DNA from 2 places in the Pseudomonas fluorescens genome. Region 2 is predicted to be linked to the other one. Evidence: predicted binding sites of a transcription regulator. Region 2 holds the regulator's gene; the other holds the start of a gene.
What was found. Region 2 encodes sigma-54, which starts transcription at its own class of promoters, with help from an activator protein. Its sites were predicted from a motif close to ANTGGCATNNANNTTGCTNT; they were not measured.
Positions count from the first base shown of each region.

Region 1 (16,017 bases), 700 kb from region 2:
GGATCACCGAGGTGGCTTCATTGTCGGACTTGCTCTGCGCAGCCTTGGTACCGACGTTGGTCACCAGTTTGTTGTAGGCGTCGGTCAGGCTGATGCCCTTGCTGCCGCTGCCGGTGTCCACGGTCTGCTTGGTCTGCAGGCCAACCAGTGTCTGTGCGTTGCGGTTATCCGAAGACGCCGCGCCGGTCAGGTTGATGGTGAAGGTTTCGCCGGACTTCGGCGTCGCGCCCACGGTGGTCTGTACGGTGAAGGTCTTCTGCACGTTCGGCGTGACCGTGGTGTCCATCACCGGAGCACCGGTGGAGTCGACCATGCCGACCTTGAGGTTCAAGGTGTTGGCCTGCCCCGGCACGATGGTGCCCGAACCGATGGTGTTGCCCTTGGCGTCAACCATGTTGTACGACTGGCTGCCGCTGGCGACCGCACCAAACACCAATTTGACCGGCGTCGAATATTTGAGCGCATTCTGCAACTCGGTCTGCGACGCCGGGTTGTAGATGTTGAACGAATCGGTCAGCGTCGGCTGGGTGTAGGTACCGGAGTTGTTGGCACTGGCCACGCCGGTCAGCGGTGCTGCCGCAGCGATTTTCTTCGGATCGGTCAGTACCGTCTGAATAGTGCTTGCCGCGTTACGGGTCGGTGTCACCTTGAAGGTGTCGCCAGCGCTCAGGGCGCCGCCGTTGAGGGCCAGGGTGAAGCCGTCGATCACCGGCGGTGGCGTGGTCGTGGTGCTGAACGAGCCCATGTCGGTGCCATCGGAGCGCTTGACCGAATAGTTGGTGGCGCTGGTGAAGGTCACCTGGTAATCGCTGGTGGTCAGCTTGCCGGTGTCCTTGATGGTGACATCGAGGTTGCCCGAGCCGGCGCTATTGGTCGACTGCGCAATGCTGCGCTGGCTGACCAGCGCGGCACTGTTGATGTTGTTGAAGATCGCGGCGCCGAAGTCACCGTTCTTGTCGATGCCCTGGGCTTGCTGGCTGTTGACCTGATCGGCCACCACCAGCGCGACACGCCCCAACTCATTGAGCGAAGGGTCGAGCACTTCTTTGCGATAGGTCAGCAGGCCACCGATTTCGCCACCGCTCATGGCCGACGTGATGTCGATCACGCTTGAGCCGCGGTCCAGCTGAATCGCCATGCGCGTCGGATCGTCCTTGCTCGGCACGGTGCTCAGGGTGTTGGTGGTGTTGCCGATCACCAGCGGCTGGCCGGTGCCGATGTACACGTCAAAACTGGTGCCACGCTCGACGACCTGTGCACCGGTCAGCTCGGAGAGCTGACGCACCGCTTCGTTACGGCTGTCGAGCAGATCGTTCGGCTGGCCGCCGCTGGTGGAAATCTCGCCGATCTTCTGGTTCAGGTTGGCAATCGAAGTCGCCAGCTTGTTGACCTGGGACGTCATGTCGCCCAGGTTGCCATTGATCGTGGTGTTCTGATCGTTCAGCTGTTTGGCCAGCGCATTGAAACGGCTGGTCAGGGCCTGCGCACCGGTCAGCACCGACTGACGGGAGGTGTCATCAGTGGCAGAAGTCGCCACGCCCTGCATCGAAGTAAAGAACTTCTGCAGCACACCGGTCAGGCCGGTGTTGGTATCGGACATCGAGGCATCCAGCGCAGTGGCCTGGGCACCGTACGCAGCCGCTTCGCTATTGAGCGAGGTGGCGGTATGCAGCTGGTTTTCGAGGTAAGAGTTGTAGACCCGGCGCACATCGGCCAGGGTCGTCCCCGTACCGATGAAGACGTTGCCGAACTGCTGCGAGGACTTGGTGCTCTGCACGGTTTGCTGGCGTGAATAACCGGCGGTGTCGACGTTGGCAATGTTGTTACCTGTGGTCGCGAGAGAGGAAGAACTCGCGGACAACCCCGACATCCCGATATTGAGCAAACTCATGATTCAAACCTTACCGTGTGTTTATAGAGGCGTCGTTGAAACGCCGGCCGCAGCGTAGTTTTCGAAACTGTTCATCTGCTTGGCTATCTGCGAAATCTTCGTCGCGTAGTTCGGGTCGGTCGCGTAACCGGCCTTTTGCAACTCGCGTACAAACTGTTCTGGGTTATCGGCCGACTTCACCACATCTTGATAGCGATTGTTGGTCTGCAGCAAAGTCACCAGATCGTGGAAACTGTCCTTGTACGAGGCATAGGAACGGAACTGCGCCGTCTCCTTGACCATCTGCCCGTTGCGGAACTCGCTGGTGATTGCCCGGGCCGAATCGCCGGTCCAGTTGCTGCTGGCCTTGATGCCGAACAGGTTGTGACTGCTGCTGCCATCCTGGGCACGCATGACCGATTTGCCCCAGCCGGTTTCCAGTGCGGCTTGCGCCACCAGATAACGCGGATCGACGCCAATACGCGCGGCGGCTTCTTTGGCCATCGGCAGCATGGTGTTGACGAATTCGTCGGCGGAGCTGAAGGCGCGCTTGGCCGGCGCCAGCGGAATCTGCGCCATCGCCCGACCGTAAATCTGCATCTGCCCGCCGGACGCCTTGGCGTCTTCGGCACGGCTCAGCCAGTCGCCGTTGTACAGCGGGCCGGCGCCGGTGGCGGCCGTGGTCACGGCACGTTGTGGCAAGGCATTGGTGGCGGTCGGCGTGGCGGACGGCACCAGACCGGCGAGCAAACGATCGGCCAGTTTCGGCGGCAATGCCAGACGACGCTTGTTGATCATTGCCATATCATTGCTGTGCGAGGCTTCGGTATTGGCGACACGCCCAGAACGCGAGGCCCACAACGGACGCTCACCATTGAGCCGTGACAACGGTCCATTGGTGGCGGCGGCAATCGGGGTCTGCACCGCAGCGGCTTTTGCTGCCTCCTGCTTGGCGGCGGACGCGGCTGCAGCCTCACCCGGTGCCAGCGGTTTATTCCTCGACATCTGCTTCATCAGCACGTCGGCCAGACCGATACCGCCGCCCTCGCGGGACAGCGACACCGCCAGTTGCTGATCGTACATTTCCTGATATTGCTTGGCCGCCGGGGTGTTCATCGGGTTGTCTTTACCCAACGCCTCGGTGGCCGAACGCATCGACTTGAGCATTTCGCCAAGGAACAGCGATTCGAATTCCTGCGCCACTTTGCGCATGTTCGCATCGCTGTTCTTGTCGCCGACCTTGAGCTGGTTCAGACGATTGAGGTCGGAGTACGACCCCGAATCGCCCGTGCCCACCAGACTGCCTTTGCGCATATCCATGGTCGGCGTCCTCAGATCACGATCAGGTCGGCTTGCAACGCGCCGGCCTGCTTCAGTGCTTCGAGAATGGCCATCAGGTCACCCGGTGCCGCGCCAACCTGGTTCACCGCCCGCACGATCTCGTCGAGGGTGGTGCCCGGGCCGAACTTGAACATCGGCTTGGCTTCCTGCTGAGCATTGACCCGCGAACGTGGCACGACGGCCGTCTGCCCATTGGACAGCGGGCCCGGCTGGCTGACGATCGGGTCTTCGGTGATGGTCACGGTCAGACTGCCGTGGGTCACGGCGGCCGGCGAGACTTTCACGTTCTGGCCGATGACGATGGTGCCGGTGCGCGAGTTGATGATGACTTTCGCCACCGCCTGACCCGGATCGACTTCAAGGTTTTCGAGGATCGACAGATAGTCGACGCGCTGGCTCGGATCGAGCGGCGCCGTCACACGGATCGAGCCGCCGTCGATGGCTTGCGCCACGCCAGGGCCGAGCATGTCGTTGATCTTGTCGACGATACGCTTGGCCGTGGTGAAGTCGGAACGGTTGAGGTTCAGCGTCAGGCTGTTGCCCTGGTTGAAACCGCTCGGTACCGAACGCTCCACCGAAGCACCACCCGGAATACGACCGGCCGACGGAACGTTGACGGTGATCTTCGAACCGTCGCGACCTTCGGCATCGAAACCACCGACCACCAGGTTGCCCTGAGCGATGGCGTAGACGTTGCCGTCGATACCCTTGAGCGGGGTCAGCAACAGAGTGCCGCCGCGCAGGCTCTTGGAGTTACCGATCGAAGAAACGGTAATGTCGACCTGCTGACCCGGTTTGGCGAACGCCGGCAGATCGGCACTCACCGACACCGCTGCGACGTTTTTCAACTGCACGTTGCCCGATCCCGGCGGCACCTTGATGCCGAACTGCGACAGCATGTTGTTGAAGGTCTGTAGAGTGAACGGGGTCTGCGTCGTCTGGTCACCGGTGCCGTTAAGCCCGACCACCAGGCCGTAACCGATCAACTGGTTGGAACGCACGCCGGAAATGCTGGCGATATCTTTCAGCCGCTCGGCGTGGGCACCAAAGGCTGCGGACAACAGGGCCGCAGCCAGCATGAGGCTCTTGAAATTCAAAGTCGCCACCTAGAAAGGGAACAGCGGGCTGAGGAAGAAACGGTCGAACCAGCCTGGCTGACTCGCATCGGCAAACGAACCGGTGCCCGAGTAGGTGATGCGCGCATCGGCGACACGGGTCGACGACACGGTGTTGTCGGTGGCGATGTCATCGGCACGCACCAGACCTGCGATCCGCACCAACTCGTCGCCGGTGTTGAGGGTCATCCACTTCTCGCCGCGCACGGCGATGATGCCGTTGGGCAACACGTCGGCCACGGTCACGGTGATCGAACCGGTCAGGGTGTTGCCCTGCGCCGCCTTGCTGTCGCCCTTGGTCGCGCGGTCGCCGCTGTAGCCGACGTCGAGGCTCAGGTCATTGCCACCCAACGGGTTGTTGGTGGTGCCACTGCCGCCAAACAGCGAAGTCAGGCCGATGCCGGTCTTGCTGTTCTTGGCCACCTGGGAGTTGGCGTTCTTGCTCGCCTGAGTCTTCTCGTTCAGGGTGATGGTGATGATGTCACCGACCCGGAATGCCTTGCGGTCGCTGTACAGGTTCTGCTCGAAGCCGGCCTGATAGATCGAGCCGTTATTGGCCGCAGACGGCAATGGCGTGCGTGGCAACACCGGAGCGTAATAAGGGTCATTGGGCTTGGGCGTCGGTGCGACGCAGCCCGCGAGCGAGACGACCCCACCCAATGCCAGAACAGATACGAAGCGTTTCATGACCCTACCTCACGGTGTTGCTGGCGACCTCAGGCCGCCCCATAGACTTGATTACAGATTCTGCGTTACGAACGAGAGCATCTGGTCGGCGGTGGAGATCACCTTGGAGTTCATCTCGTAAGCGCGCTGAGTGGTGATCATGTTGACCATCTCTTCAACGGTGCTGACGTTGGAACCTTCCAGGGTGTTCTGCAGTGTGGTACCGAAACCGTTCAGGCCCGGGGTGCCGATTTGCGGCGCGCCGGAAGCAGCGGTTTCCAGGAACAGGTTGTTGCCCACTGCCTGCAGACCGGCCGGGTTGATGAAGTCGGCGGTTTGCAGGTTGCCGATCACCTGAGCGGCCGGGTTGCCTGGCACTGTGATCGACACGGTGCCGTCGGTGCCGACGGTGAAGCTCTGCGCGTTGTTCGGGATGACGATGGCCGGCTCCAGGGCGAAACCGCTGGCGTTGACGATCTGGCCGTTGGAGTCGAGGTGGAAAGTACCGTCACGGGTATAGGACGTGGTGCCGTCCGGCTGCAGGATCTGGAAGAAACCGCGACCGTCGATGGCCATGTCCAGCGGCTGCTCGGTGGTTTGCAGGCTGCCGGCGGTGAAGTTTTTCTGCGTGCCGACGATGCGCACACCGGTACCCAGTTGCAGACCCGACGGCAGTTCGCTGTCCTGGGTCGACTGGGCGCCTGGCTGACGCTTGATCTGGTACAGCAGGTCCTGGAACTCGGCACGGTCACGTTTGAAACCCGTGGTCGAGACGTTCGCCAGGTTGTTGGAAATGGTGGTCAGGTTGGTGTCCTGGGCGGACAGACCGGTTTTGGCAACCCATAGAGCCGGAAGCATTCGATTCTCCTCGTGCGCCTGTTTTACGGCGCGACGTTCTGATAATTAGCTGATCTGCAAGACCCGAGCCATGGCCTGGTCGTCGTCTTTGGCGGTGTTCATCATCTTGACGTGCAACTCGAACTGCTTGGCCAGGGCCAGCACCGAGGTCATTTCTTCCACGGCGTTGACGTTGCTCGACTCAAGGAAACCCGACACCAGTTTGACGTTGGCATCGGCCGGCGCCGGCTGGCCATCCTTGGTGTAGATCGAACCGTCGAGGCCCTTGTTGAGGTTCTTGATGTCCGGGTTGACCAGTTTGATCCGGTCGACTTCCGCCATGACGCGCGGGCCTTCGCCCATCGCACGAATACTGATGGTGCCGTCTTCACCGACTTCGACCTGCTGCTCCGGCGGCACGGCGATCGGACCGCCATTGCCGAGTACCGGCATGCCGTTGCCGGCGCGCAATACGCCGAGGGCGTCGATGTTCAGGCTGCCGGTGCGCACGTAGCTTTCGCCACCGTTAGGGTTCTGCACGGCAATAAAACCGTTGCCGGTCACGGCGACGTCGAGGTCACGCCCGGTCTGCACCAGCGAACCGGCGGTGAAGTCGGTGGCGGGCCGTTCGCTCATGGCAAACGCACGCGCCGGAAAGCTGTCACCGAACACCGGCATCGAACGCGCCTGCTCCAGATCGCGCTGAAAACCATTGGTGGAGATGTTCGCCAGGTTGTTGGCATGTGCCTTTTGCGCCAGTGCGTTCTGACTGGCGCCGGTCATTGCCACATAAAGGTACTTGTCCACACTCTTTCCTCTGCATGCCGGACGTTTGCCGCCCACCGCTGTACTGCTGAGCCATAAGCAATTTGCAGACCAACTTTTTTCTGGCGGCTTGCGGCCCGGTAAACAAAGGACTTGCGGGGTTTTGCGGGGAAATTGGAAATGTATCGAAGTCGAAAAACCGGCGGTGTTATGCCGCTGGGCGGCAATCCCGATTGTTGCAGATGGAAAAAGAACCTGTGGTGAGGGGATTTATCCCCGATGGGCTGCGCAGCAGCCCCCCAATCCATACATGGTGGTGTAACAGATGAACCGCATTCGCTGGTTTGGGGCGGCTTCGCCACCCTTCGGGGATGAATCCCCTCACCACAAAAGCTCTTTTCACCACAGTGTTGCTGTTAACTCTCGGGGTCTTTACCAACTTCGTATTGGCGGAGCTTATTAGCGATGGTGGTATGCGAAACCCCCAACCGCTTACCCAGTTGCCGACTGCTCGGGTGTTCGGAGTACAGCCGCTCCAGTACGGCTTTCTCAAAACGCCCGACGATCTCGTCCAACCCACCCTCCAGCGAGAAATCGCCAAGCGGCTGACGCACGCCGTAATCCGGCAGGCGAATGTGTTCGACCTTGACCGTGCCACCCTCGCACAGTGAAACCGCTTGAAACAGCACGTTCTCCAGCTGCCGCACGTTGCCCGGCCAGTGATAATGACTGAGGCGATCCATCGCCGCCGGCGCCAGTTTCGGCAGCGAGCAACCGATCTGGCGGCTGGCCTGATCGAGGAAGTGCTCGACCAGCGGGGTCAAACCGTCGAGGCATTCGCGCAGTGGCGGGATGTGCAGCGACAACACGTTCAAGCGGTGATACAGATCCTGACGAAACTCGCCGCGCGCGCACAACTCAGACAAGTCGACCTGAGTGGCGCAGATCACCCGCACATCCAGATACACCTCTTCATCACTGCCGACCCGGCGGAAACAGCCGTCCTGCAGAAAGCGCAGCAACTTCACTTGCAAGCGCGGGCTCATTTCACCGACGCCATCGAGGAACAGCGTACCGCCCGCCGTCAGTTCCAGCAGGCCGAGCTTGCCTTCGGCGCGCGCGCCCTCAAAGGCACCGGGGCCGTAGCCGAACAGTTCGGTCTCGGCCATCGACTCCGGCAGCCCTGCGCAATTGAGCGCCATCAGCGGCGACTGTCCACGCGGACTGGCGAGGTGACAGGCACGGGCAAGCAATTCTTTGCCGGTGCCGGTTTCGCCTTCGATCAATAGCGGCGCATCCAGCGGCGCCATGCGCCGCGCTTCACGCACGACAGCGGCCATCACTTTCGAGCTCTGGAAGATACTGTCGAAGCCACGCAATTCCTGTTTGCGCACGTTATAGATGCGCTCACCGACGCGGTCGGCGCGGTGCAAGGTCAGTACCGCACCGGCCATGGCTTCGCTATCGTCGTGCTCCGATTGCAGCGGCGCGATGTCGGCGAGAAAGATGTCGCCCTTGACCTTGACGCGCATGCCGTTGATTCGCGACTTGTTGGCGCGCACCAGTTCCGGCAAATCGAAATCCTCGGCATAGCGCGACAGCGGAATCCCCGGCACTTCATCCACGCGCACTCCGAGCAACTGCGCCGCCGCGCGGTTGGCCGCAACGATCGAGCCGCCCATGTCGATCGACAGCACCGGGAATTCCAGCGCGCCAAGCAACGCGTTCAACTCCATGTGCCGACGCTCGCTGGGCATCAGCCCGACGCGTTTGACGCCGAACACCCCGGCAATCGCCTCGAACTTCGGTCGCAGCGCCTGAAACTGGATGTTGATCAGATTCGGGCAGTGCAGGTAGATCGCGTTGCCGTGCTCGCCGCCGACCTCGCCGCGTGCAACGTTGATCCCGTACTCCACCAGCAGGTTGAGGATGTCGCGCAGGATGCCGATGCGGTTTTGGCAGTGGACTTTGATACGCATATAAAGAGGCCCGACAAGGATGAGGGGTTGAACACAATCCCTGTGGGAGCGGGCTTGCTCGCGAAGACGGTGTGTCAGTCGCCATTCATTCAGCTGACACACCGCTTTCGCGAGCAAGCCCGCTCCCACAAGAGATTTGCGCTGCGGTTTTGCCTGACTTTTCTGTCGAGGCGCGCAGATAGTTGTCAAGATTATGTGACAGCCACAGCCCTTTTCAAACCTGCAAATCACCGCAAACGCGAGATACCGGCCAAAGCGTAACGATTTCTTTACGAAATATGGCGATTGTTCCTATAAGGAACTCGTTCAACCTGCTGCATCACGCCGCACTCTCGGGTAATTCTCAGTCCATCGCTGGACATAACAAGAACGAATTCCCCTAGCAGGAGAGCAGTATGAAGCAGACGCAATACGTGGCCCGCGAGCCCGATGCGCAAGGTTTTATCGACTACCCCGCCGAAGAGCATGCGGTGTGGAACACGCTGATCACCCGCCAGCTGAAAGTGATCGAGGGTCGCGCGTGCCAGGAGTACCTGGACGGTATCGAAAAACTCGGTCTGCCCCACGACCGCATTCCGCAGCTGGGCGAGATCAACAAGGTGCTCGGTGAGACCACCGGTTGGCAGGTTGCCCGCGTCCCGGCACTGATCCCCTTCCAGACCTTCTTCGAATTGCTCGCCAGCAAACAGTTTCCGGTGGCCACGTTCATTCGTACCCGCGAAGAACTGGACTACCTGCAAGAGCCGGACATTTTTCACGAGATCTTCGGCCACTGCCCGCTGCTGACCAACCCATGGTTCGCCGAATTCACCCACACCTACGGCAAACTCGGCCTGCAGGCCACCAAGGAAGAACGCGTGTATCTGGCGCGCCTGTACTGGATGACCATCGAGTTCGGTCTGGTCGACACCCCGCAAGGCAAACGCATCTACGGCGGCGGCATCCTGTCCTCGCCAAAAGAAACCGTTTACTCGCTGTCGGATGAACCCGAGCATCAGGCCTTCGATCCGCTGGAAGCCATGCGCACACCGTATCGCATCGACATCCTGCAGCCGCTGTACTTTGTCCTGCCGAACCTCAAGCGCCTGTTCGACGTTGCCCATGAAGACATCATGGCCATGGTTCGCCAAGGCATGAAGCTGGGTTTGCACGCTCCGAAGTTTCCGCCAAAACCGAAAGCCGCGTGATCCGCGACTTTTGCTGAGAATTGAGTCTGTCAGTCGCCGTCACTTTGGTTTAGCGTGACGGCATTGACGGGCCGATAGTTTCTATAAAAAAAACACACTCGATTTCAGGAATCACACCATGTCCACTTTGAACCAAGCCCACTGCGAAGCCTGCCGTGCCGATGCGCCACAAGTCAGCGACGAAGAACTGCCGATCCTGATCAAGCAGATCCCTGACTGGAACATCGAAGTACGCGACAACATCATGCAGTTGGAGAAAGTTTTCCTGTTCAAGAACTTCAAGCATGCGCTGGCGTTCACCAACGCCGTCGGCGAGATCTCCGAGGCCGAAGGTCACCACCCGGGCCTGCTGACCGAGTGGGGCAAAGTCACCGTGACCTGGTGGAGCCACTCGATCAAGGGCCTGCACCGCAACGACTTCATCATGGCCGCGCGCACTGACGAAGTGGCCAAGACCGCAGAAGGACGCAAGTAATGCACTTTGACGCCATCGGCCGGGTACCCGGCGACCCGATCCTCGGTTTGATGGAGGCCTATGCGCAGGACAGTAACCCGCGCAAGTTCGACCTCGGCGTTGGCGTCTACAAGGATGCCCAGGGCCTGACGCCGATCCCCGAAGCGGTGAAAATCGCCGAGGCGCGACTGGTCGAAAGCCAGGACACCAAGACCTACATCGGTGGTCACGGCAATCCGCTGTTCGGCAAAGTCATCAATGAACTGGTGCTTGGCGCCGACTCGAAGCTGATCGCCGAACAGCGCGCCGGCGCCACCCAGACTCCTGGCGGCACCGGTGCCCTGCGTCTGGCGGCCGACTTCATCGCCCAGTGCCTGCCGGGCAAAGGCGTGTGGCTGAGCAACCCGACCTGGCCGATCCACGAAACTATCTTTGCTGCGGCCGGGGTCAAGGTCAGTCACTACCCGTACGTGGGCAGCGACAACCGCCTCGACGTCGATGCGATGCTCGCCGCACTCAACGAAGTGCCGCAAGGCGACGTGGTGCTGCTGCATGCCTGCTGCCACAACCCGACCGGTTTCGACCTGAACCATGACGACTGGCAGCGTGTGCTCGACGTCGTGCGCCGCCGTGACCTGCTGCCGCTGATCGACTTTGCCTACCAGGGCTTTGGCGACGGACTGGAGCAGGACGCGTGGTCGACCCGACTGTTCGCCGCCGAGGTGCCTGAGCTGCTGATCACCAGCTCCTGCTCGAAGAACTTCGGCCTGTACCGCGACCGTACCGGCGCGCTGATCGTCTGCGCGAAAACCGCCGACAAGCTGATCGACATCCGCAGCCAACTGGCCAACATCGCCCGCAACCTGTGGTCGACGCCACCGGATCACGGCGCGGCCGTGGTGGCGACCATCCTCGCCGACCCGGAGCTGAAAGCGCGCTGGGCCGATGAAGTGGAAGCCATGCGCTTGCGCATCGCCCAATTGCGCAGCGGTCTGGTCGAAGCACTGGAACCACACGGTCTGCGCGAGCGCTTTGCGCACATTGGCGTGCAACGCGGAATGTTCTCCTACACCGGGCTGTCACCGGAGCAGGTCAAACAACTGCGTGAGCAGCACAGCGTGTACATGGTCAGCTCGGGTCGGGCCAACGTCGCCGGGATCGACGCCACGCGCCTGGCATTGCTGGCCGAGGCCATCGCCAACGCCTGCAAATAACCCCGCGCCCCCCCCCTTGTAGGAGTGAGCCCTGTGGTGAGGGGATTTATCCCCGATAGGCAGCGAAGCGGCCCCAACACTGCAATCGCGAAATGTCTGACATGGCGCGTGCAATTGTTTTACGACTGCTTCGCAGCCGATCGGGGATAAATCCCCTCGCCACAGGTTCATTCACACCCACACTTGGAATACGCCCCCCCTGCGGCCATCTGTCGCATTATTTTCAATTAAAAGTCTGATTGTCATTTTTCCTGCTGTATCCTGCGCAGGCTTTCAAGAAGCGCGGATCTACCAGATCTATCAACAGACTTAGCGAGGAGCGCAACCATGCACGAGATTCCTAATCTCCCCTTCCCAAGCCTGCACGTACCTGAGCAGACGACCACGCAACAAGCCGGTGCCCAACAGCCCGAGCCGAAAGAAGCCGTTGAGAGCCGCCAGGCCGACAGCGAAGAGTAAAACCCCGCCGTACAGACCGTGTGGAAAGCGCTAAGATGCGCTTTCCACACTGCCTGAAACCGAGCCCGCCATGACCGACGAATTCTCTGAAAGCCAAGCTGCCGTCCTGATCGGCGCCACCGAGAAAATGATCGAGATCTGGAACCGTCTCTCCCCGGAAAAACAGGCCGCCCTGCTCGCCCGTTTCGGCAGCGAAGAAAACGCCCTCGCCGCCCTCGTCACCACGCAACTGGTCGCCCCGGCCAAACCGTGATTCCACCCTCCCGGCAAATAGTTTTACTTTTCCCCGCCCCTGACGCGTGCGCGCCGGTATCATAAGCAGCCTATCTAATCCTGCTTTGCCGTGGATCGTTTCTCATGTCGTCCTCTATGCCACAACCCCAGCGCCCCCTGGCGGTCACGCTGCAAGTCGTGTCCATCGTCCTCTTCACCTTCATCGGCTACCTGAACATCGGCATTCCGCTCGCCGTGCTGCCGGGTTACGTCCACAGTGATCTGGGCTTCGGCGCGGTGATCGCCGGGCTGGTGATCAGCGTGCAATACCTCGCCACCCTGCTCAGCCGTCCGTATGCCGGCAAGATCATCGACAACCAGGGCAGCAAGCGCGCGGTGATGATCGGTCTGGCCGGATGCGGCTTGAGTGGTGTGTTTATGCTGATTTCGGCGTGGACACCCAACTTGCCGATGTTCAGTCTGATCAGCCTGTTGATCGGGCGTCTGGTGCTGGGCAGCGCGGAAAGTCTGGTGGGCTCCGGTTCGATCGGCTGGGGCATCGGCCGCGTTGGCGCGGCGAACACCGCCAAAGTCATCTCTTGGAACGGCATCGCCAGTTACGGCGCGCTCGCGGTCGGCGCGCCGTTCGGGGTCTGGCTGGTCGGCCAGCTGGGATTGTGGAGCATGGGCGTCAGCATCATTCTGCTGGCAGCGCTGGGCCTGCTGCTGGCGTGGCCGAAAACCGCGGCGCCGATTGTCGCCGGTGAGCGCCTGCCATTCATGCATGTGCTCGGTCGCGTGTTCCCGCACGGCTGCGGCCTGGCGCTGGGCTCGATCGGGTTCGGCACCATCGCCACCTTCATCACCCTGTATTACGCCACCCGGCACTGGGACAACGCGGTGCTGTGCCTGAGCCTGTTCGGCGCCAGCTTCATCGGCGCGCGACTGCTGTTCGGCAACCTGATCAACCGCCTCGGCGGCTTCCGCGTAGCGATCGCCTGCCTCTCGGTGGAAACCCTCGGCCTGTTACTGCTGTGGCTGGCGCCGGATGCGCATTGGGCGCTGGCCGGGGCGGCGTTGAGCGGTTTCGGCTTCTCGCTGGTATTCCCGGCGCTGGGCGTGGAAGCGGTGAACCTGGTGCCAGCCTCCAGCCGTGGTGCGGCGGTCGGCGCGTATTCGCTGTTCATCGATTTGTCGCTGGGGATCACCGGACCATTGGCGGGGGCAATTGCGGCCGGTTTCGGTTTTGCTTCGATCTTTCTGTTTGCCGCCATTGCCTCACTGAGCGGCCTGATCCTGAGTGTGTATTTGTACCGCATTAAACCAAAACACCACTTTCATTGATCGCCCAATATTGGCCATTCATTGGTTCCGAATGGCCAATGCACAACCGCGGCTTTTATAAGCTAACCATGCAAACGGAAAATGGCGAAGCTACCGTTTTCTCTATTTTTACTGGATACAAACACAATTTTTCGATCTTCCTGAACAGCGAGATCGTGAATAATCTGGTCTTTTGGAAATACAACCTTTCCAGCAACACCAAACCCCTCGTCCCAACCCATGTCTTGTTCAAGACTGGCAATAAATGCCTGACTATCCGACCCAACACGCAAATAAGCATAACCTGCTACCACAACGGTTGATTTCAAATTATAGAGTGCTGCTTTCGTCACATAGATATCGCTGAAATCATCAGTGATAAATCCTCCCCACCCTTGTTTGCCAAAAAGTGGATCTTCCTCGCCTTTGAGCCCGCGACGTTGAAGCTGGAGATACAGATACTGCGGAACTCCATTATCCGAAGTACCTACAATATAAAACTTATCGTCACGTTTCAGAATCACATTTTTAACCGAAGGTACTCCATCATAATAACCTCCTGCCCCAAAACTGGAGTCAAGATTACCACGGGCATCATACCGGCCAACAAACCAACGTTTATCACGTAGACCGTCTGAAGCGGCGACAACATAACCATTCCCTTGGCGAAACATATCCTGTCCTATGACTAAGACAGACGGACCTCGAAAAACCAATCGGTACCCGCCATTACCGAACGCTCCGTCCAAACTACCGTTATTTTTTAACTTGACCAGGATCGCACTATCGAAAAGTCCTCTTTCATCAAGCGTGGTCAGAAGCAAAACGCCGCCATCGTCCAATAATTCCAAAGTTCCGTGGTAGTCGCGGCCTTTATCCGTCAGAGGCTGCTTCACCTTTGGAACATCTGAACTTGAAGGAACAACATCTTTCAGATCTGGACTCCACAACATGACTCCTTTGCTACCAAACCCTTCATCAAGTCCCCCATTCAAATCGAATCGAGCCAGACCGGTAGCACGATTAAAGCCGTCTTTACGAGCGAAGAACCCCAACACATACTTGCCATGAACACTATCAAACTTCACGCTATAGGGCTGCGGCAAATCCCACCCAGGAAAAAACTCCGAGAGTTTGAAAAAAACACTACCCGCTTTTCCGAAGCTCTCGTCGATACCTCCTTCCTCATCAAGCATGCACAGGTAAATCTCTTGCCGCTCCTCGTCAGTTGCGGCGCAAAGAATCCTGTTCGGTTCTGAGAGAAGAGTGACGACCCGAGATTGAAGTCTCTGATGTTCTTTTCCATATAAAACGACCTCACCGCGCGCACCAAAATCAGTATCAGGAGTACCACGCACAATATTTAAGTTATTCATTTACTTTTGCTCAATCAATGAAAAGAGAGCTCAGTAAACGTGTAACAGCATCCGGCACACCTGTCAGATATGACAGTCAGGTAGACCAATTAGTAATAAGAGAGTCGTTCGATATCCGGAAATTGATTTAAATTGAGTGGCGCGTAATGGATACATTGCTCGCGCCTGCTGAAATGGAACAATTTCAAGACGCCAATTCTTAAAAATCCACCTTGCCGCGCCCAGCCTTGATGCTGCCGCGCTTGGTCTTGGATTCGAGCCGGCGCTTCTTCGAGCCGAGGGTTGGTTTGGTCGGGCGGCGTTTCTTTTCAACCTTGGTGGCGCTGAGGATCAACTCGGTCAGGCGCTCCAGCGCATCGGTCCGGTTGGCTTCCTGCGTGCGGTACTGCTGAGCCTTGATGATCAGCACGCCATCGCTGGTGATGCGACTGTCACGCAGCGCCAGCAGCCGTTCCTTGTAGAACTCGGGCAAGGACGAGGCCGGAATGTCGAAGCGCAGGTGCACGGCGCTGGAGACCTTGTTGACGTTCTGCCCACCGGCGCCTTGCGCGCGGATGTACGTCAGTTCGATCTCGGCATCCGGCAAATGCACGTTGTTGGAAATCACCAGCATGGAAAAAAGTCCGAATTCAGAGCGTGCAGGATACCGCGATTAGCCACAAAGCAGGTCTCCTGCGGCCATGCGCAACTTCTTGCATCAATCGTTTCGCGTTATGATCCCCAGCGAAAATTTACCAGTTCAATGCAGGAAGCATAAGCATGAGCAATAAAGCAGTTATCGTTTTTAGTGGCGGACAGGACTCGACGACCTGTTTGATCCATGCACTGAGCCACTATGACGAAATTCATTGCATCACGTTTGACTATGGTCAGCGTCATCGCGCGGAAATCGAAGTCGCGCAGCAACTGGCCAAACAGCTCGGCGTGACCGTGCATAAAGTGATGGATGTATCTTTGCTCAATGAGCTGGCCATCAGCAGCCTGACTCGCGACAACATCCCGGTTCCGACGGTTAATAGTTCTGGCGAAAGTCTGCCAAGCACCTTTGTGCCGGGAAGAAACATCCTGTTTTTGACCCTCGCCTCTATTTACGCCTATCAGGTACAAGCCAGAACGGTAATCACCGGGGTTTGCGAAACGGACTTCTCGGGCTATCCGGATTGCCGGGACGAGTTCGTCAAGGCACTCAACAAAGCCCTTGAGCTGGGCATGGATTAC
Region 1 covers NZ_CP038438.1:1,689,446-1,705,462, reverse strand. Annotated here, with positions in the region: gene flgK (flagellar hook-associated protein FlgK) at 1-1,891, opposite strand, end outside; gene flgJ (flagellar assembly peptidoglycan hydrolase FlgJ) at 1,913-3,190, opposite strand; gene E4T63_RS07745 (flagellar basal body P-ring protein FlgI) at 3,202-4,290, opposite strand; gene flgH (flagellar basal body L-ring protein FlgH) at 4,318-5,013, opposite strand; gene flgG (flagellar basal-body rod protein FlgG) at 5,065-5,850, opposite strand; gene E4T63_RS07730 (flagellar basal body rod protein FlgF) at 5,896-6,636, opposite strand; gene E4T63_RS07725 (sigma-54-dependent transcriptional regulator) at 7,011-8,573, opposite strand; gene phhA (phenylalanine 4-monooxygenase) at 8,969-9,760, shown strand; gene E4T63_RS07715 (4a-hydroxytetrahydrobiopterin dehydratase) at 9,879-10,235, shown strand; gene E4T63_RS07710 (amino acid aminotransferase) at 10,235-11,428, shown strand; gene E4T63_RS28805 (hypothetical protein) at 11,756-11,887, shown strand; gene E4T63_RS07705 (hypothetical protein) at 11,958-12,140, shown strand; gene E4T63_RS07700 (MFS transporter) at 12,245-13,444, shown strand; gene E4T63_RS07695 (hypothetical protein) at 13,507-14,799, opposite strand; gene arfB (alternative ribosome rescue aminoacyl-tRNA hydrolase ArfB) at 14,999-15,412, opposite strand; gene queC (7-cyano-7-deazaguanine synthase QueC) at 15,559-16,017, shown strand, end outside.
Region 1: E4T63_RS07730 (flagellar basal body rod protein FlgF) is a predicted target of sigma-54. The motif match lies at 6,691-6,710, and genes of this name have one in related genera.

Region 2 (16,017 bases):
AACTCCGGGCAAGGATCTGTTCGCCCTGATCGGCTCGCAGGACACCGCCGTCGCCGTCTCCGGTCAGCTCAAGGCTACCGCCGTGTCGCTGATGAAAATCGCCAACGACCTGCGCTGGATGAACTCCGGTCCGCTCGCCGGCCTTGGCGAGATCGAGCTGGAAGCCCTGCAACCGGGTTCGTCGATCATGCCGGGCAAGGTTAATCCGGTGATTCCGGAAGCTACTGCGATGGTCGCTGCGCAAGTGATCGGCAACGATTCGGTGATCACCATCGCCGGCCAGTCGGGCAACTTCGAGCTGAACGTGATGCTGCCGATCATCGCCCAGAACCTGCTGAGCAGCATCGAACTGCTGGCCAATGCCAGTCGTCTGCTCGGCGACAAGGCCATCGCCAGCTTCAAGGTCAACGAGTCGCGGCTCAAAGAAGCGCTGTCGCGTAATCCGATCCTAGTCACGGCGCTCAACCCGATCATCGGCTATCAGAAAGCCGCCGAAATCGCCAAGCAGGCCTACAAGCAGGGCCGCCCGGTGATCGACGTCGCGCTGGAACACACCGATCTGTCGCGCAGCCACCTGGAAGAGTTGCTCAACCCCGAGAAACTCACCGCCGGCGGCGTGTAAACCCCGCAACCGCTTTGGAGGCTCACCATGGAGCACTGGAAACGCACGATCGAACGGGCCAATCGCTGCTTCATGCTCGGCGAGCTGATCGACGCCCGCGAGGCTTACCTGCAAGCCCTGGCCCTGGCGCAAGTGCTATTCGAACGCTGGGCCGATGCCGACGAAGCGGTGGCGGCCTGCGTCATCTCCCACCACAACCTGGCGGATCTGCACCTGCGCCTGAATCAGCCGGAGGAGAGCGCCGAGTACCTCTGCGCGATTCATCAACGGCTGTTGCAGACCATGCAGGACGAGCGCCTGCGCCCGGCCCTGCGTGAAGCGGCGTTGCGCCAGAGCAGCAAGACCTACGTCGAACTGCTGAATTTCATCAGCGAACACGGCGAATACCCGCGCACCCAGCGCCTGCTGCACCCGGACACCGGCAATGCACGCCGCGCCTCAGTCTCACATCACCATGGAGTCCACTGAAATGGCTTTTACCTTGCCTGCCTTGCCTTACGCCTACGATGCCCTGGAACCGCACATCGATGCGCAAACCATGGAGATCCACTACACCAAGCACCACCAGACCTACATCAACAACCTCAATGCCGCCGTCGAAGGCACTGAGTACGCCGAATGGCCGGTGGAAAAACTGGTCGCCAGCGTTCAGCAGTTGCCGGAAGAACTCCGCGCGGCGGTGATCAATCAGGGTGGCGGGCATGCCAACCATTCGCTGTTCTGGGAAGTCATGGTGCCCAACGGCGGTGGTAAGCCGGACGGCGCGCTGGCCAAGGCCATCGAGGCGCAACTGGGCGGCCTCGACAGCTTCAAGGAAGCCTTCACCAAAGCCGCGTTGACCCGTTTCGGCAGCGGCTGGGCCTGGCTCAGCGTGACCCCGGAGAAAAAACTGGTCGTGGAAAGTAGCGGCAATCAGGACAGCCCGTTGATGAACGGCAACACGCCGATTCTCGGTCTGGATGTTTGGGAACACGCCTATTACCTGCGTTATCAGAACCGTCGCCCGGAATACATCAACGCGTTCTACAACGTGATCAACTGGCCGGAAGTTGCTGCGCGCTACCAGGCTGCACTGGTTTAAGTCTTCTATAAAAACAATCCAGGGCTGACTATGGGCACTGAAACACTGGCGATTGGCGGTGGGCGCATGTTTCGTTACGCGGTCGGGTCGCTGTTGCTGCTGGCGGGCATGACCCTGCTGGCCGTGCACGGGCTGGAATGGCTGGATCTGCAGCCGCGATTGTCACGCGCATTGCAGGGCGGCGCGATCTGCGCCCTCGGCACGGCGCTCGGCGCGGTGCCGGTGCTGGTGATCCGGCGTATGCCGCAGAGGCTCAGCGATACGCTACTGGGTTTCGGCGCCGGCGTGATGCTGGCGGCGACCGCGTTTTCGCTGATCGTGCCGGGCATCGCTGCTGCCGAAAGTCTGGGCCTGACACCGTTGGCCGCCAGCGGGCTGATTTGCTTCGGCATCATGCTCGGTGCATTCGGTTTGTATCTGGTGGATCTGAAACTGTCCGGCGCCTCACCGGAAATGCTCGTCGGTACCCCCGAGCACCCGGTGATTCCGCCGCGCATCTGGCTGTTCGTCTTCGCCATCATTGCTCACAACATCCCGGAAGGCATGGCGGTGGGGGTGTCCGCTGGCGGCGGCATGCCGGATGCCGACAGTCTGGCGATGGGCATCGCCTTGCAGGATGTGCCAGAGGGATTGGTGATTGCGCTGGTACTGGCGGGGGCGGGAATGTCGCGGGTCAAGGCATTCTTGATCGGTGCGGCGTCAGGACTGGTCGAACCGGTGTTTGCACTGCTCTGTGCGTGGCTGGTCAGTCTTGCGGAGCTGTTATTGCCGATGGGGCTGGCAGTGGCGGCGGGGGCGATGTTGCTGGTGGTGACGCACGAAGTCATTCCAGAATCGCGCCGCAATGGTCATGACAAGCTGGCCAGTCTTGGCTTGCTGATCGGGTTTTGTCTGATGATGGTGATGGATACGGCGTTGGGTTGAATATCAAAAGATCGCAGCCTGCGGCAGCTCCTACATTGGAATGCGTTCACTGTAGGAGCTGCCGCAGGCTGCGATCTTTTGATCTTTTGATCTTTAAACGATCAACCACCCTCATCGAAGTAGTTGTTGATCAACGCCACCAGCGCATCCAGCGCTTCCTGTTCCTGATGGCCTTCGGTGCTCAGATAGATCTTCGTACCCTTGCCGGCGGCGAGCATCATCATCGCCATGATGCTTTTGCCATCCACTGTGGTTTCTGGCGTGCGACCCACTCTGATCGTGCAATCCGGGAACTGGCCCGCCACCCCGACGAACTTGGCCGACGCTCGGGCGTGCAGGCCCAGTTTATTGATGATTTCGATTTCCAGAGCAGGCATCGCGGTGTGAATCCTTTAAGTGAGGTCGCGGTGGCGAACCTGGACGTTCTTCAGGGTTTTCTGCAGGGCCTGACCCAGACGTTCGGTCAGGTAAACGGAGCGGTGATGCCCGCCGGTGCAGCCAATGGCAATGGTGACATAGGCGCGATTACTCGCGGCAAAGCGTGGCAGCCATTTGTACAGGTAGCCGTAGATATCTTGAAACATCTCCTCAACCTCCGGTTGTGCAGCCAGGTACTCGGCGACCGGTGCGTCGAGACCCGATTGTGCACGCAGTTCCGGTTTCCAGTAAGGATTGGGCAGGCAGCGCACATCGAACACCAGATCCGCGTCCACCGGCATGCCGCGCTTGAAGCCGAACGACTCGACCAGAAACGCCGTGCCCGGTTCCGGCTGGTTCAGCAGTCGCAGCTTGATGGTGTCACGCAACTGGTACAGATTCAGATTGGTGGTGTTGACCTTGAGGTCGGCCAGGTCGGCGATCGGGCCGAGCAGGGCGGTTTCATCTTCGATCGCTTCGGCCAGCGAGCGGTTGGCAGTGCTCAATGGATGGCGCCGGCGGGTTTCCGAGAAGCGCTTGAGCAGGGTTTCTTCGTCGGCATCCAGATACAGCACATCGCACTGGATGTGCCGGGCACGGACTTCTTCAAGCAGTTCGGGGAAACGCGACAGGTGGCTCGGCAGATTGCGTGCATCGATCGACACGGCCACCAGCGGCTGGGCCAGTTCGGTGTGAATCAGGGCGCGTTCGGCGAGTTCCGGCAGCAGACCGGCCGGCAGGTTGTCGATGCAGTAGTAGCCGTTGTCCTCAAGGACATTCAGGGCGGTACTTTTACCCGAGCCGGAGCGGCCGCTGACGATGATCAAACGCATGATTAATGACCGTTCTGCTCGCTCAGGACGACCTGATACAAGGCTTCGTTGCTCGGTGCGCTGCGCAGTTTTTCGCGCACTTCCTTGCGATCGAGCATGCTGGCGATCTGGCGCAGTAATTCCAGGTGGGCATCGGTGGCCGCTTCCGGGACCAGCAGTACAAACAGCAGGTCGACCGGTGCGCCGTCGATGGCATCGAAATCGATGGGGGCATCAAGGTGCATCAACGCGCTGATAGGCGCTTCGCAGCCTTTGAGGCGACAGTGGGGAATGGCGATGCCGTTGCCGAAACCGGTGGATCCGAGTTTCTCACGGGCTACCAGGCTCTCGAAAACATCCTGCATGGCCAGATCCGGCACTTCTTTATGGATGAGGTTGGCAATCTGTTCGAGGGCTTTCTTTTTACTGCCGCCCGGCACGTTCACCAGGGAACGGCCGGGGGTCAGGATACTTTCAAGTCGGATCATGGGTTGGGAGTGTTAACGACCTGTCGCGCCCTGAAGGAGGCTCTGGGTCTTTTCCTTATGCTTTTTGAGTTGGCGATCCAGCTTGTCGGTCAGTGAGTCGATCGCAGCGTACATGTCGGTATCTTCTGCGTTGGCGACCACTTCGCTGCCGGGTATATGCAAGGTGGCTTCGATTTTCTGCTTGAGCTTTTCGACGCACATCGTGACTTGCACGTTGGTGATCTTGTCGAAATGGCGCTCCAATCGTTCGAGTTTCTCGTTGATGTAGGTGCGCAGAGGTTCGGTCACTTCCAGTTGGTGTCCACTGATGTTGACTTGCATACAGCTTCTCCTTCGTTGCCAGTGCATAAAGCGGCAGGCCGAAGAGCCTGCCACTGGAACGCTGTAACGTGGCTTACATCAACCGCTTGCGTTCGCTCGAAGGCGCGATCCCGAGGGATTCGCGGTACTTGGCGACGGTGCGGCGAGCCACCTGAATGCCTTGTGCCTCCAGTAAACCAGCGATCTTGCTGTCACTCAACGGCTTTTTCTGATTTTCCGCCGCAACCAGTTTTTTGATGATCGCGCGGATCGCCGTCGACGAGCATTCACCGCCTTCGGAGGTGCTGACGTGGCTGGAGAAAAAGTATTTCAGTTCATAAATACCGCGCGGGGTATGCATGAATTTCTGCGTGGTGACCCGGGAAATCGTCGATTCGTGCATGCCGACCGCCTCGGCGATGTCATGCAGGACCAACGGCTTCATGGCTTCATCGCCATACTCCAGGAAGCCGCGCTGATGCTCGACGATCTGGGTGGCCACCTTCATCAGGGTTTCGTTGCGGCTTTGCAGGCTCTTGATGAACCAGCGTGCCTCTTGCAACTGGTTGCGCATGAAGGTGTTGTCGGCGCTGGTGTCGGCGCGACGGACGAAACCGGCGTACTGCGCGTTAACCCGCAGACGGGGCACTGACTCCTGATTCAGCTCGACCAGCCAGCGTTCGTTATCCTTGCGCACAATGACGTCGGGCACCACGTACTCGGCTTCGGTCGATTCGATCTGCGAGCCCGGACGCGGATTGAGGCTTTGCACCAGTTCGATGACCTGACGCAACTCGTCTTCCTTGAGCTTCATACGCCGCATCAACTGGCTGTAGTCGCGACTGCCGAGCAGATCGATGTAATCGCTGACCAGACGTTTGGCTTCGTTGAGCCACGGGGTCTTGGCCGGGAGCTGACGCAGTTGCAGCAGCAGGCATTCGCCGAGGTTGCGCGCGCCGATACCGGCCGGTTCGAACTGCTGAATGCGGTGCAGAACGGCTTCGATCTCGTCCAGCTCGATGTCGAGCTCCGGATCAAAGGCGTCGAGAATTTCTTCGAGGGTTTCGTCCAGGTAGCCCTGATTGTTGATGCAATCGATCAGGGTCACGGCGATCAGGCGGTCGGTGTCGGACATCGGCGCCAGGTTCAATTGCCACAGCAGATGGCTTTGCAGGCTTTCGCCGGCGGACGTGCGGGTGGTGAAGTCCCACTCGTCGTCATCGCTGCTGGGCAGGCTGCTGGCGCTGGTCTGGTAGACGTCTTCCCAGGCGGTATCAACGGGCAGTTCGTTAGGAATGCGCTCGTTCCATTCGCCATCTTCCAGATTGTCCACCGTCGGGGCGGCTTCCTGATAGGACGGTTCCTGAATGTCGGTGTTGGGTTTTTGTTCGGCGTTGTCGGCCAAAGGATCGGTATTGTCGAAGTCGTCGCCTTCTTCCTGGCGTTCGAGCATCGGATTGGATTCCAGGGCCTCCTGGATTTCCTGTTGCAGGTCCAGGGTCGACAATTGGAGCAGGCGGATGGCCTGTTGCAGCTGCGGTGTCATCGTCAGCTGCTGGCCCATTCTCAAGACTAGCGATGGTTTCATGGCAGGGGCTTAACACCTTATTCGCCGGCGCGCATGCGCCATCCACTACAGGGCGCCGGAGCGCCAAACTTAAGCAAATTATATGCCTGAAACTGTCGTGTTTGCCTAGAGCGCTGTAACAATAAAAGCGTATAAAAGCCTGCTTCATCGATACAGCACCCGGAGGCTGGCCAAGTGCCTTGGTGCTTACAGGCGGAACTCGTGGCCCAGATACACTTCCTTCACCAGATCGTTGGCAAGGATGGTCGCCGCATCGCCTTCGGCGATCAGTTGACCGTCGTTGACGATGTAGGCGGTTTCGCAGATATCCAGGGTCTCACGCACGTTGTGGTCGGTGATAAGAACACCGATGCCCTTGGCCTTGAGGTGATGGATGATCTGCTTGATGTCGCCGACCGAAATCGGGTCGACACCGGCGAACGGCTCGTCGAGCAGGATGAATTTCGGTGCGGTCGCCAGGGCGCGGGCGATTTCCACCCGGCGGCGTTCACCACCGGACAGGCTCATGCCGAGGTTGTCGCGGATGTGGCTGATGTGGAATTCCTGCAGCAGGCTTTCCAGTTCCTTGCGACGACCGGCCTTGTCGAGTTCCGTGCGGGTTTCGAGGATGGCCATGATGTTATCTGCCACCGACAGTTTGCGGAAGATCGACGCTTCTTGCGGCAGATAGCCGATACCGGCCTTGGCGCGGCCGTGCATCGGCTGATGGCTGACGTCCAGATCATCGATCAGCACGCGACCCTGATCGGCCTGCACAAGGCCGACGATCATGTAGAAACAGGTGGTCTTGCCGGCACCGTTCGGGCCGAGCAGGCCAACGATCTGGCCGCTGTCGATCGACAGGCTGACGTCGCGCACAACCTGGCGGCTTTTATAGGCCTTGGCCAGGTGTTGAGCTTTCAGAGTTGCCATTACTGGGTTTTCTCGTCGGTTTTCTTCTTCGGCTGGATCACCATGTCGATACGCGGACGCGCTTCGGTGACTTTGCTGCCGGTAGCGCGACCGGCACTGGCCAGTTTCTTCACCGTGTCATAGACGATTTTCTCGCCCTGAGTGGTGTTGTTGTCCTTGTCGACAACCTTGGCCTTGTCGATCAGCACGACGCGGTTTTGCGCGGCGTGGTACTGAATCGTCACGCCCCAGCCCTGAACAGGCTTGGCGTCACCCTGGGTTTGCAGTTGCTCGAAGTAGGCAAGGTTGCCCACCGAGGTCACCACGTCGATATCGCCGGTCGGAGTACGGGTGATGGTCACCGTATTGCCCTTAACGATCATTGAGCCCTGGGTGATGATCACATCACCTTTATAGGTGGCGATGCCGTTCTTGTCGTCCAGTTGGGCGTCGTCGGCCTGAATGCGGATAGGTTGCTGCTGATCGTTCGGCAGAGCCCAGGCGCTCACGCTTCCCAGTGCTGCGCCCAGACTGAGCAAAATAGGGAGGGTTTTAACGAGCCTCATACTGTCCTCTTACGTTCGATTGCAGGTGTATCCTGCTTTCCTTCAAATACGCCTTCATTCCCACGCCAGTCGATACACCGCCAGCGCCGTCGATTCTAACGGGTTGCTCGGTCTGCGCATATTGCTGCTGAGGGAACACCGTCATGCGTGTGCTGGTGATCAGGGTGTCGCGTTTCTTTTCATCGGTGCGCTTGATGCGTACCGAGTCGATCAATTCTACCTGCGTTCCGTCCGGATTCACTTCGCCGCGTTCGCTGGTCACGTGCCACGGAAACTCGGTGCCGCGATACATGTTGAGGTCGGGTTTGGTAACCAGAGTCACATCCGTCGCTTTCAGGTGTTCGGCCTTGTCCGACGTCATTTCGTACTGCACTTTGCCGTCCGGCAGATATTGCAGGGTATGCGTATTGGTGGCGTACCAGTCGATGGCAGTGTCTTCGACCTTGGCCACAGGCTTGTCGAGGAAACGTTCCGGACTGATGTTCCAGTAGCCGACCGCCGCAAACATCGCAGCGATGCAGCCGAACAGCAGGAAGTTGCGAAATTTTTTGCTAAACATGATTTGGCTCACAGGTACGCGGCGTTGGCCGCATCGAGGCGGCCCTGGGCGCGCAGGATCAATTCGCAGAATTCGCGGGCGGCACCTTCGCCACCGCGGGCCCGAGTGACGCCATGGGCGTGTTCGCGCACGAAGTCGGCAGCATTGGCAACGGCCATGCCCAGCCCTACGCGGCGGATCACCGGCAAGTCAGGCAGGTCGTCACCCAGGTAGGCGACCTGTTCATAGCTTAGGCCCAGTTGCGCCAGCAGGCCGTCCAGAACCACCAATTTGTCTTCGCGACCCTGAAACAGGTGCGGGATACCGAGGTTCTTCGCCCGGCGTTCAACCACCGGGGTCTTGCGGCCACTGATGATGGCAGTCTCGACACCGGCATTCATCAGCATTTTGATGCCCTGGCCATCGAGGGTGTTGAAGGTCTTGAATTCGCTGCCGTCTTCGAGGAAGTACAGGCGCCCGTCGGTGAGGACGCCGTCGACGTCGAACACCGCCAGTTTGATCGCTTTGCCGCGTTGCAGCAGATCGGTGGTCATTACATCACTCCTGCACGCAGCAGATCGGAGAGGTTGAAGGCGCCGATCGGGCGATCTTCTTCGTCCACGACAACCAGTGCGTTGATTCGGTGGTCTTCCATGATTTTCAGGGCTTCGGCGGCGAGCATCTCGGGCCGTGCGGTCTTGCCGTGTGCGGTCATGACCTGGTCGATGGTGGCGCTGCGGATGTCGATGCTGCGGTCCAGCGTGCGGCGCAAATCGCCGTCGGTGAAGATTCCGGCCAGTTTGCCATCGGCTTCAACGATCGCGGTCATGCCCAGACCCTTGCGGGTCATTTCCATGAGCGCGTCCTTGAGCAGGGTGCCGCGCTGCACTTGCGGCAGCTCTTGCCCGGCATGCATGACGTTTTCCACTTTCAGCAGCAGGCGTCGACCCAGAGCGCCGCCCGGGTGTGAAAAGGCAAAATCTTCGGCGGTGAAACCACGCGCTTCCAGCAGCGCCACGGCCAGGGCATCGCCCATGACCAGCGCGGCGGTGGTCGAGGAAGTCGGTGCAAGGTTCAGCGGGCAGGCTTCGTGTTCGACATGAACGTTGAGATTGACTTCGGCAGCTTTGGCCAGCGGCGACTGCGGATTGCCGGTGAGGCTGATCAACTGGATGCCGAGGCGCTTGATCAATGGCAGCAGGGTGACGATTTCGTTGGTCGAGCCGGAGTTGGAGAGGGCGAGGATCACGTCGTCGCGGGTGATCATGCCCATGTCGCCATGGCTGGCTTCGGCCGGGTGGACGAAAAATGCCGGGGTGCCGGTGCTGGCCAGGGTCGCGGCAATCTTGTTGCCGACGTGCCCGGATTTGCCCATGCCGACCACGACCACACGGCCTTTGCTGGCCAGAATCATCTCGCAAGCGCGTACGAAATCGGCGTCGATATGGGGCAACAAGCCTTGTACGGCTTCCACTTCGAGGCGAATGGTGCGTTGTGCCGATTGAATCAGGTCGCTGGATTGGCTCATGTCAGAAATCGTATAGCCCGATGAAAAGGCGGCGATTATAGCGGTTATGTTGAAAAGCCTCACGCAAGTTCGTCGCGCTTTGTCATTCCTCGTAACCAAAACCCTGAAAAAGCGCGGCCGCGCCTGTCATATCGCTGAACACAGGGGGGCATGGGCCTTGGGCGCTTGGCCTTTGCAGTGATATAGTTCGCCGCCAGTTCGGCCTGCCCGGGAGGTATGTGCTTTCTGCGGAAAGCCAGGCGTCCGAGTGAGAGGCTGCATCGCAAGGAGTTTAGATGAGTGCCGATAACGCCTACGCGGTCGAGCTGAAGGGAGTCTCCTTCAAGCGCGGTGCGCGCAGCATTTTCAATAACGTCGATATTCGCATCCCGCGTGGCAAGGTTACCGGCATCATGGGACCTTCCGGGTGCGGCAAGACCACTTTGTTGCGCCTGATGGGTGCGCAGTTGCGTCCATCCAGCGGCGAAGTCTGGGTCAACGGCCAGAACCTGCCGACGCTGTCGCGCAGTGATCTGTTCGATGCGCGCAAGCACATGGGTGTGCTGTTTCAGAGCGGCGCGCTGTTCACCGATCTCGATGTCTTCGAGAACGTCGCTTTCCCCCTGCGCGTTCATACCCAATTGCCGGATGAAATGATCCGCGACATCGTCCTGCTCAAATTGCAGGCGGTCGGTCTGCGCGGTGCGATCGAGCTGATGCCCGACGAGCTGTCCGGGGGCATGAAGCGTCGGGTCGCCCTGGCCCGGGCGATTGCGCTCGATCCGCAGATTCTCATGTATGACGAGCCTTTCGTCGGTCAGGATCCGATCGCCATGGGCGTGCTGGTACGCCTGATCCGTCTGCTCAACGATGCGCTGGGGATCACCAGCATCGTGGTCTCCCACGATCTGGCCGAAACCGCGAGCATCGCTGACTACATCTATGTAGTGGGTGATGGTCAGGTGCTGGGGCAGGGCACGCCGGACGAATTGATGAATTCGGATGAACCGCGTATTCGCCAGTTCATGACCGGCAACCCCGATGGCCCGGTGCCGTATCATTTTCCAGCGACGGATTACCGCGCAGATCTTCTGGGGAAGCGCTGATGCGCAGAATTTCATTAATAGAACGCGTACGCCGGTTCGGCGAGGCGGCGATCGACGCCGTCGCGGTGTTTGGCCGCGCGACCCTGTTCCTGTTTCACGCCCTGCTCGGTCGTGGCGGCATCAGCGGCGGTTTCGGCCTGCTGGTCAAGCAGTTGCATTCGGTCGGCGTGATGTCGCTGGTGATCATCGTCGTGTCGGGGATTTTCATCGGCATGGTGCTGGCGCTGCAGGGCTTCAGTATTCTGTCGAGCTACGGTTCGGAGCAGGCGGTGGGGCAGATGGTGGCCCTGACGTTGCTGCGTGAACTGGGGCCAGTCGTGACGGCGTTGCTGTTTGCCGGGCGTGCCGGTTCGGCGCTGACCGCAGAAATTGGCAACATGAAGTCCACCGAACAGCTTTCCAGCCTGGAAATGATCGGTGTCGATCCGCTCAAATACATTATTGCCCCGCGTCTGTGGGCCGGTTTCATTTCCCTGCCGGTGCTGGCGATGATTTTCAGCGTGGTGGGAATCTGGGGCGGTTCGTGGGTGGCTGTCGACTGGCTTGGCGTGTATGAAGGCTCCTACTGGGCGAACATGCAGAACAGCGTGAACTTCACCAGCGATGTGCTCAACGGCGTCATCAAAAGTATCGTTTTCGCCTTCGTCGTGACCTGGATCGCCGTTTTCCAAGGCTACGACTGTGAGCCCACTTCCGAGGGCATCAGTCGCGCCACCACCAAGACCGTGGTATTCGCCTCGCTGGCGGTACTGGGCCTGGACTTTATTCTGACCGCTTTGATGTTTGGAGATTTCTGATGCAAAACCGCACCCTGGAAATCGGTGTCGGCCTGTTCCTGCTGGCAGGGATCCTGGCTTTGTTGCTACTGGCTCTGCGGGTCAGTGGCCTGTCTCCGACTTCGACCACCGACACCTATAAACTGTATGCCTACTTCGACAATATCGCCGGTTTGACGGTCAGAGCCAAAGTGACCATGGCTGGCGTAACCATCGGCAAGGTCACGGCCATCGATCTGGATCGCGACAGCTTCACCGGTCGGGTAACCCTGCAAGTGGATAAAAAGGTCGACAACCTGCCGACCGACTCCACAGCGTCTATCCTGACCGCTGGCCTGTTGGGCGAGAAGTACATCGGTATCAGCGTGGGCGGGGAAGACACCCGTCTGAAGGATGGTGGAACCATCCACGACACGCAGTCGTCTCTGGTACTGGAAGACCTGATCGGTAAATTCCTGCTCAATACCGTTAGCAAAGACGCCAAATGAGGAGCTTTTGAATGATCTCTACCTTGCGACGTGGCCTGTTGGTGTTGCTTGCGGCACTGCCGATGCTGGCTAGCGCTGCGCCCGGACAGTCGGCGCACGACCTGATTCAGGACACCACGAACCGGATGCTGGCCGACTTGTCGGCCAATAAAGAGAAGTACAAGAAGGATCCGCAGGACTTCTACACGGCGCTGAACACCATCGTCGGACCTGTGGTGGATGCCGAAGGCATTTCCAAGAGCATCATGACGGTCAAGTATTCGCGCAAGGCCACGCCGGCGCAGATGCAGACCTTCCAGGAAAACTTCAAGCGCGGCCTGTTCCAGTTCTATGGCAACGCTTTGCTCGAGTACAACAACCAGGGCATCACCGTTGATCCTGCCAAGGATGAGTCCGGCGATCGCACCAGCGTCGGCATGACCGTCAAGGGCAACAACGGCGCGATCTACCCTGTGCAGTACACGCTGGAGAAGATCAATGGCGAGTGGAAACTGCGCAATGTGATCATCAACGGCATCAACATCGGCAAGCTGTTCCGTGATCAGTTCGCCGACGCGATGCAGCGCAATGGCAACGATCTGGACAAGACCATCAACAATTGGGCTGGCGAAGTGGCCAAGGCCAAGGAAACCACCGAGAAAGCTGCCGAGAAGCCAGCGCAATGAATGAGGCGGCAGTTCGTATGAGTGACGTCGACGAGCTATTGCTCAGTGGAGTACTGGATTACCGCACAGGTCCCGACCTGCGCAAGGAAGGCCAGGCGCTGATCAAGTCCAGCAAGGCGGCATCGCTGGTCATCGATTGCTCGGCAGTGAAGAAGTCCAGCAGCGTCGGCTTGTCCTTGCTGCTGTGCTTCATGCGCGATGCCCAGGCGGCCGGCAAGGCCGTCAGCATCCGTGCGATGCCGGAAGACATGCGCGAAATCGCTCAGGTCAGTGAACTGACCGAGTTGCTGGCGCACCCCTGAACCCGCATCGATAAACAAGCCCCCCGTCAGAGTCCTGCCAATGCGGGGTTCGCAGGCGCGGGGCTTTTTTGTATGATGTCCGACCCGTGCGCACAGGGCGCCGATTGAGGTTGAGCATGCAGGCCGTAGAAGTGAAGAGCTTCCTTGAAGGGAAGCTGCCAGGAACGCAGGTGGAAGTTGAAGGCGAAGGCTGCAACTTTCAGCTGAACGTGATTAGCGATGAACTGGCGGCGTTAAGCCCGGTCAAGCGTCAGCAGAGCATCTATGCCCATTTGAACCCGTGGATCGCCGATGGCAGCATCCATGCGGTCACTATGAAATTTTTCAGCCGCGCGGCCTGGGCCGAGCGCACCTGAGCCCAAGGGCGTCGAGATTCTTATGGATAAATTGATTATTACCGGTGGCGTTCGTCTTGATGGCGAAATCCGTATCTCCGGGGCGAAGAACTCCGCCCTGCCGATTCTGGCTGCCACCCTGCTGTGCGATGGCCCGGTGACCGTTGGCAACCTGCCGCACCTGCACGACATCACCACCATGATCGAGCTGTTCGGTCGCATGGGCATCGAGCCGGTGATCGACGAGAAACTCAGCGTCGAAATCGACCCACGCACCATCAAGACCCTGATCGCGCCGTACGAACTGGTGAAAACCATGCGTGCCTCGATCCTGGTATTGGGCCCGATGGTTGCGCGTTTCGGTGAAGCCGAAGTCGCCCTGCCTGGCGGTTGCGCCATCGGTTCGCGTCCGGTTGACCTGCACATCCGTGGCCTCGAAGCCATGGGCGCGGTGATCGACGTCGAAGGCGGCTACATCAAGGCCAAGGCGCCTGAAGGCGGCCTGCGCGGCGCCAGCTTCTTCTTCGATACCGTCAGTGTGACCGGTACCGAAAACATCATGATGGCAGCTGCCCTGGCCAAGGGCCGCAGCGTCCTGCAGAACGCCGCGCGCGAGCCGGAAGTGGTTGACCTGGCGAACTTCCTCAACGCCATGGGCGCCAAGGTTTCCGGCGCCGGCACCGACACCATCACCATCGATGGCGTCGAGCGTCTGGGTTCGTGCTTCTACAAGGTCATGCCTGACCGTATCGAAACCGGCACCTACCTGGTGGCCGCTGCGGTCACCGGTGGCCGCGTGAAGGTCAAGGACACCGATCCGACCATCCTCGAAGCCGTTCTGGAAAAGCTCCGTGAAGCCGGCGCTGAAGTAACCAGCGGTGAAGACTGGATCGAGCTGAACATGCACGGCAAGCGCCCGAAAGCGGTCAACGTGCGCACCGCGCCGTACCCGGCGTTCCCGACCGACATGCAGGCCCAGTTCATCTCGCTCAACGCCATTGCCGAAGGCACAGGCGCAGTGATCGAGACGATCTTCGAAAACCGTTTCATGCACGTGTACGAACTGCACCGCATGGGCGCCAGGATCCAGGTCGAAGGCAACACCGCGATCGTCACCGGTACTGAAGTCCTGAAGGGCGCGCCAGTGATGGCCACTGACCTGCGTGCTTCGGCCAGCCTGGTGATCTCGGCACTGGTGGCCGAAGGCGACACCCTGATCGATCGCATCTACCACATAGACCGTGGTTACGAGTGCATCGAAGAAAAACTGCAGATGCTGGGCGCCAAGATCCGTCGCGTTCCGGGCTGATTGCTGCATGCGGACACAGGGACGTGTCCACTGAATTTGTTTCGAGTCGAGCCGGTATCCGGCTCGATGTGTGTCCGGCGCCGATTGCGACCGGACATGAGTACCTTGATAAGGACTGACGTTTCCCATGTTGACCATCGCACTGTCCAAGGGCCGCATCCTTGACGACACCCTGCCGCTTCTCGCTGAAGCCGGCATCGTGCCGACCGAGAATCCGGACAAGAGCCGCAAGCTGATCATCCCCACCACTCAGGATGACGTACGTCTGTTGATCGTGCGTGCCACCGACGTGCCGACCTATGTCGAGCATGGCGCGGCCGACCTCGGCGTCGCCGGTAAAGACGTGTTGATGGAATACACCGGCCAGGGCCTGTACGAGCCGCTGGATCTGCAGATTGCCCAGTGCAAGCTGATGACCGCCGGCAAGATCGGCGCGGCCGAGCCCAAGGGCCGCCTGCGCGTGGCGACCAAGTTCGTCAACGTCGCCAAGCGTTACTACGCCGAGCAGGGCCGTCAGGTCGACATCATCAAGCTCTACGGTTCGATGGAGCTGGCGCCACTGATCGGTCTGGCCGACAAGATCATCGACGTGGTCGACACCGGCAACACCCTGCGCGCCAACGGCCTGGAACCCCAGGAACTGATCGCCACGATCAGCTCGCGCCTGGTGGTCAACAAGGCTTCGATGAAGATGCAACACGCCCGAATCCAGGCGTTGATCGATACCCTGCGCAACGCAGTGGAATCGCGACACCGCGGCTGATGTACCTGCGCGACCCCTGGTCGCGCCGTCTATCCGCCTCATAGCCAGAATTCTCAGGTGCCCAAGCGGATCGAATGATAGTTTCGGGCGCCTGAGTTTTTGCCATTCCTATGAGGCTCTCGCTATGACCGCACCGACTGCAATTCGCCGACTCAACGCTGCTGACCCGGATTTCGCGCATCATCTGGATCATCTGCTGAGCTGGGAAAGTGTGTCTGACGACTCGGTCAATCAGCGCGTGCTGGACATCATCAAGGCGGTGCGCGAGCGCGGTGACGCGGCGCTGGTCGAGTTCACCCAGAAGTTCGACGGCCTCGAAGTGGCGTCGATGGCTGACCTGATTCTGCCGCGCGAGCGCCTGGAGCTGGCCCTGACTCGCATCACTGTGGCGCAGCGCGAAGCGCTGGAAAAAGCCGCGGCGCGAGTGCGCAGCTATCACGAAAAACAGAAACAGGATTCCTGGAGCTACACCGAGGCCGACGGCACCGTACTCGGGCAGAAGGTCACGCCGCTGGATCGCGCCGGCCTTTACGTACCGG
Region 2 covers NZ_CP038438.1:990,981-1,006,997, forward strand. Annotated here, with positions in the region: gene E4T63_RS04370 (class II fumarate hydratase) at 1-622, shown strand, start outside; gene E4T63_RS04375 (hypothetical protein) at 650-1,090, shown strand; gene E4T63_RS04380 (superoxide dismutase) at 1,092-1,703, shown strand; gene E4T63_RS04385 (ZIP family metal transporter) at 1,734-2,627, shown strand; gene E4T63_RS04390 (HPr family phosphocarrier protein) at 2,729-3,004, opposite strand; gene rapZ (RNase adapter RapZ) at 3,020-3,877, opposite strand; gene ptsN (PTS IIA-like nitrogen regulatory protein PtsN) at 3,880-4,344, opposite strand; gene hpf (ribosome hibernation-promoting factor, HPF/YfiA family) at 4,357-4,665, opposite strand; gene E4T63_RS04410 (RNA polymerase factor sigma-54) at 4,739-6,232, opposite strand; gene lptB (LPS export ABC transporter ATP-binding protein) at 6,419-7,144, opposite strand; gene lptA (lipopolysaccharide transport periplasmic protein LptA) at 7,144-7,689, opposite strand; gene lptC (LPS export ABC transporter periplasmic protein LptC) at 7,676-8,248, opposite strand; gene E4T63_RS04430 (KdsC family phosphatase) at 8,257-8,781, opposite strand; gene E4T63_RS04435 (KpsF/GutQ family sugar-phosphate isomerase) at 8,781-9,755, opposite strand; gene E4T63_RS04440 (ATP-binding cassette domain-containing protein) at 10,031-10,840, shown strand; gene mlaE (lipid asymmetry maintenance ABC transporter permease subunit MlaE) at 10,840-11,637, shown strand; gene mlaD (outer membrane lipid asymmetry maintenance protein MlaD) at 11,637-12,104, shown strand; gene E4T63_RS04455 (MlaC/ttg2D family ABC transporter substrate-binding protein) at 12,116-12,769, shown strand; gene E4T63_RS04460 (STAS domain-containing protein) at 12,766-13,071, shown strand; gene E4T63_RS04465 (BolA family protein) at 13,188-13,427, shown strand; gene murA (UDP-N-acetylglucosamine 1-carboxyvinyltransferase) at 13,450-14,715, shown strand; gene hisG (ATP phosphoribosyltransferase) at 14,843-15,478, shown strand; gene hisD (histidinol dehydrogenase) at 15,603-16,017, shown strand, end outside.